Regions from separate parts of the Lysinibacillus sp. NPDC047702 genome, predicted to be linked through region 2. Evidence: a T-box and tRNA genes for the amino acid it is inferred to sense, from the RefSeq annotation. Region 2 holds a T-box; the other holds one or more tRNA genes.

Region 1 (2,372 bases), on a different contig from region 2:
ATTTTATTCCAAACGAAGGCCCCTTGGTCAAGTGGTTAAGACACCGCCCTTTCACGGCGGTAACACGGGTTCGAATCCCGTAGGGGTCACCATGTATATACCCAGATGGAGGATTAGCTCAGCTGGGAGAGCATCTGCCTTACAAGCAGAGGGTCGGCGGTTCGAGCCCGTCATCCTCCACCATTATACTTATTAACAATTAACAACATATCATTATCGCGGGGTGGAGCAGTGGTAGCTCGTCGGGCTCATAACCCGAAGGTCGTTGGTTCAAATCCGGCCCCCGCAACCAAAATGGTCCCGTGGTGTAGCGGTTAACATGCCTGCCTGTCACGCAGGAGATCGCCGGTTCGATCCCGGTCGGGACCGCCATTTATTTTAAAATTTGGGTCAGTAGCTCAGTTGGTAGAGCATTAGATTGAAGCTCTAAGTGTCGGCGGTTCGATTCCGTCCTGACCCATAATGTTTTTTTGCCGGTGTAGCTCAGTTGGTAGAGCAACTGACTTGTAATCAGTAGGTCGTGGGTTCGACTCCTATCGCCGGCACCATGTATTTCCGGAGGGGTAGCGAAGTGGCTAAACGCGGCGGACTGTAAATCCGCTCCTTAGGGTTCGGCGGTTCGAATCCGTCCCCCTCCACCAGTTTTAATATAATAGGGGCATAGTTTAACGGTAGAATAGAGGTCTCCAAAACCTTTGATGTGGGTTCGATTCCTACTGCCCCTGCCAATTTAATTTTATGGCGGTTGTGGCGAAGTGGTTAACGCACCTGATTGTGGTTCAGGCATTCGTGGGTTCGATTCCCATCAGTCGCCCCATTTAACTTTAAATTAGAATAATACAAAATAGTAATTATGGCGGTTGTGGCGAAGTGGTTAACGCACCTGATTGTGGTTCAGGCATTCGTGGGTTCGATTCCCATCAGTCGCCCCATTTTTATATAATTATCTTTTGGGGTATAGCCAAGCGGTAAGGCAACGGATTTTGATTCCGTCATGCCCTGGTTCGAATCCAGGTACCCCAGCCATTTTTTGCGGAAGTAGTTCAGTGGTAGAACACCACCTTGCCAAGGTGGGGGTCGCGAGTTCGAACCTCGTCTTCCGCTCCATTTAACTATTTATGGCGGCATAGCCAAGTGGTAAGGCACAGGTCTGCAACACCTTTACCACCGGTTCAAATCCGGTTGCCGCCTCCATAATTTATTTTTCAATCGGATTATCCGGTTTTTTTTATCTATATTATGCCGGTGTGGCGGAATTGGCAGACGCGCACGACTCAAAATCGTGTTCCTTTGGAGTGTCGGTTCGACCCCGACCACCGGTATCAATTTTTAACAGGGATTGTGAGTTCAGTCATAAAGACTGAACACGCAATCCTTTTTGTTTTGGTCGTTTCTTATAACCATGAACGTAAAAAATATTGTACTACAATCTTTATTAACCTTAAGGAATGTAGAGAAATGGCAAAAAGAAGAACCATTATGAGGAGTTTTATGAGGAAGAATAAACATTATTAGTTGATTGCGGTGAGGACTTTCAAAAAATATGGCAATGAGAAACCTTGCTTACTATACTAAATTATCTAGGCTAATTGGAAAATGGATTAATTAAAGCCCTCTCAGGGGAGAAGGGCTTGAGTTTCCTATATTGTTTTATCAAACTAGAGAAATGGCTTTAATAATTAAAGTTTTTCTTCCCATATCCAAATTGGCTTCTGAAGAATGATGGATGTAAGATTACGGTTGATTCTTTTTGAATTCACCGTCATCTCATTGCTAAGAACAATTACTGTTACATCCTCGTCATTTAGCCGTGTAACATAATGACGGAAACCACTTGGATATCCTCCTGAATGCCCGACTGCTTTTTTCCCCAGAACATCTTGAGTATACCATCCATATCCATATTGATACGGAAATTTTTTAGCATGGGTCATACTCATTAGTTCAGATGTTTCTTTGCTTACCAACACATTATCACGCAGGGCCCTGTCAAACAGTTCTAAATCTTCAACTGTAGAGATGATATCCCCAGCTGCATACGCTGCAGAATTATGCATTAAAGGTCCGGGTTTCCCTTCTACATGTCCTTCCGCTTTTGGTATACCAGCCGCAACCGTAAACATAGAATTAAACATGTTGCTTGGCTCAAAAATATGCTCTTCTATATAATTGGCATATGGCTGTCCGCTGACTTTTTCAATAATAAGTCCTAACATCACATAACCAGTATTACTATAACTAAAGCTTTTACCTGGGGTAAACTCTAATTCAGAATCGCTAACGGTATTTACAATATCATTTGGATTCCATTCTTTGCTGTAGTCAAATTCGAAATTTGCCTTTAGATAATCCGGAATTCCCGAGCTATGACT
Region 2 (2,372 bases):
CCATCCGCTTTGTTTAAGCCATCAAGGAAATCGGAATTAATATGCTGTCCATCACCTGTAAATGCTTCATTGTTAACGTCTCCACCTTCAAGGACAGGAATAATCTCTAAGTTAAACTCTGTAGCAAACTCATAGTCGCGTTCATCATGTGCTGGAACTGCCATGATGGCACCTGTACCATAAGAAACTAATACATAGTCTGCAATCCAAATCGGCACTTTTTTACCGTTAATCGGATTCACTGCATAGGCACCTGTAAATACGCCTGTTTTTTCTTTAGCTAAATCTGTACGCTCTAAATCTGACTTCATTTTTACTTTTTCTAGATAAGTCTCAACTGCTTGTTGTTGGTCAGCCGTTGTAATCTGCTCCACTAATTTATGCTCAGGAGCAAGCACACAGTATGTAGCACCAAATAATGTATCTGGACGTGTCGTAAATACTGTAAAGTTTTCATCTAAGCCATCAATACCAAATGTGACTTCAGCCCCTTCTGAACGACCGATCCAGTTACGCTGCATATCTTTAATAGACTCTGGCCAATCTACTTCTTCTAGGTCGTCGATTAAACGATCCGCATAAGCTGTAATTTTTAGCATCCATTGCTTCATTGGGCGACGTTCTACAGGATGACTGCCACGCTCTGATTTCCCATCAATTACTTCCTCATTTGCCAATACTGTTCCTAATGCAGGGCACCAGTTTACAGCCACTTCATCTATATAGGCTAAGCCTTTTTTATATAGCTGGATAAAGATCCATTGTGTCCATTTATAATATTCTGGGTCTGTTGTGTTTATTTCGCGATCCCAATCATAGCTGAAGCCAAGCTCTTGAATTTGACGTTTGAATGTCGCAATATTTTTTGCTGTGAATTCAGCGGGATCATTCCCTGTATCAAGTGCGTATTGTTCTGCTGGTAAACCGAATGCATCCCAGCCCATTGGATGTAGTACGTTAAAGCCTTGCATGCGCTTGAAGCGTGACAGGATATCTGTCGCTGTATAACCTTCTGGGTGTCCTACATGAAGACCTGCCCCTGATGGGTATGGGAACATATCTAACGCATAAAATTTTGGTTTATCCGTTTCATTTACTGTTTTAAATGTTTTATTATCAGCCCAATATTGCTGCCATTTTTTTTCGACTTGTTGATGATTAAAACTCATTTTTTTTCCTCCTTTAATTGTGTCATGCTCTTCATCATAAGAATTGACAAAATATTTAAAAAATAAAAAAACTCGTCCCTTTCTTTATTAAGAAAGGGACGAGAGAATTCGTATCTCCCGCGGTACCACCCAAATTAGTGATCACACTCGGCTCTAACTTCCTTAACGCAGAAGGAACGGCACGCGTTGCTTCACGCGGGCAGACTCAGAAGGTGAGTTCAATCTGCTTTCCTACTAGCTTCCACCTGCCGCTAGCTCTCTAAAAAGAATCACAAATTTACTATTCCTCATCACTGTCTTTACATGTATTGCATTTATTCTAATGGAAAGTGTTGAAAAGCACAAGCCTTTGTTCATATGCTAACCATTACTGTACAATTAAATCCCTTTTTTCCTTAGATTGTGATAATTCCTGACATTCACGGAAGGCAAAATGTTTACATCCTATACACTTATTTGTATCTAAATAGCTAAAAGCATCATTAATTGCTTCTCCTGTATGCGGATAAAAATGAGCTTCACCTATTTCATCATATAGGCCATTGTGCTGAAGCACTGCTTTCATTTCATCCTGTAGCCCTGTTATTAAAATGGTACCACCTTGCATTTTGAAATCCCGAATAATACTTCCAAAATATGTCTCACCTGTTGAGTCCATAAAGGGTACTTTACCCATACGCAATATTAATACTTTAGATTGATAAGTAGGAGCAGCAATGGCCTGCTCAAAAGTAGACGCTGCACCAAAAAAAAGCGGCCCTTCAATTGTATAGATACTAATTTGTGGACAATCATGCTGCTGATGAACAACATGTGATTGTACTTTTTCATGCTTTAATGAGTGATCTGGTAATACTTTTGTGACAACAAGCTTCTCGCTCATACGTTTTGAAAATAACACAACAGCTAACACAAGCCCAACCTCTACAGCTAGTGTTAAACTTGTAAAAACAGTCAGTAGGAAGGTAATGATTAAAACCAGAGAATCTCCTGATTTCAACTTCACAATATGTGCAAAATGCTTTTGTTCACTCATATTCCAGGCAACAACCATTAAGACAGGGGCCATACTTGCTAAAGGAATATGTGAAGCATATGGTGCCAATAGCAATAAAGTGATTAAGACAAAAACACCATGAATAATACCTGACATCGGCGAAACCGCACCTGTTTTGATATTTGTTGCTGTACGGGCAATAGCAC

Evidence for each region. A T-box is a leader RNA that pairs with one kind of tRNA and senses whether it is charged. The one in region 2 lies ahead of leuS (leucine--tRNA ligase), so its partner is inferred to be a tRNA-Leu.
Region 1: it has a tRNA-Leu gene. The T-box ahead of leuS (leucine--tRNA ligase) is inferred to sense a tRNA for this amino acid. The anticodon was not compared.

What each region holds. Positions count from the first base shown of each region.
Region 1 is NZ_JBNNMG010000046.1:41,091-43,462, reverse strand. Features, by position in the region: tRNA gene ACQKIM_RS19325 (tRNA-Glu) at 18-92, shown strand; tRNA gene ACQKIM_RS19320 (tRNA-Val) at 108-183, shown strand; tRNA gene ACQKIM_RS19315 (tRNA-Met) at 218-292, shown strand; tRNA gene ACQKIM_RS19310 (tRNA-Asp) at 297-372, shown strand; tRNA gene ACQKIM_RS19305 (tRNA-Phe) at 388-460, shown strand; tRNA gene ACQKIM_RS19300 (tRNA-Thr) at 473-548, shown strand; tRNA gene ACQKIM_RS19295 (tRNA-Tyr) at 558-641, shown strand; tRNA gene ACQKIM_RS19290 (tRNA-Trp) at 655-728, shown strand; tRNA gene ACQKIM_RS19285 (tRNA-His) at 742-817, shown strand; tRNA gene ACQKIM_RS19280 (tRNA-His) at 857-932, shown strand; tRNA gene ACQKIM_RS19275 (tRNA-Gln) at 952-1,026, shown strand; tRNA gene ACQKIM_RS19270 (tRNA-Gly) at 1,033-1,107, shown strand; tRNA gene ACQKIM_RS19265 (tRNA-Cys) at 1,121-1,194, shown strand; tRNA gene ACQKIM_RS19260 (tRNA-Leu) at 1,242-1,322, shown strand; gene ACQKIM_RS19255 (serine hydrolase domain-containing protein) at 1,680-2,372, opposite strand, start outside.
Region 2 is NZ_JBNNMG010000114.1:1,054-3,425, reverse strand. Features, by position in the region: gene leuS (leucine--tRNA ligase) at 1-1,169, opposite strand, end outside; T-box leader at 1,261-1,472, opposite strand; gene ACQKIM_RS27480 (SulP family inorganic anion transporter) at 1,537-2,372, opposite strand, start outside.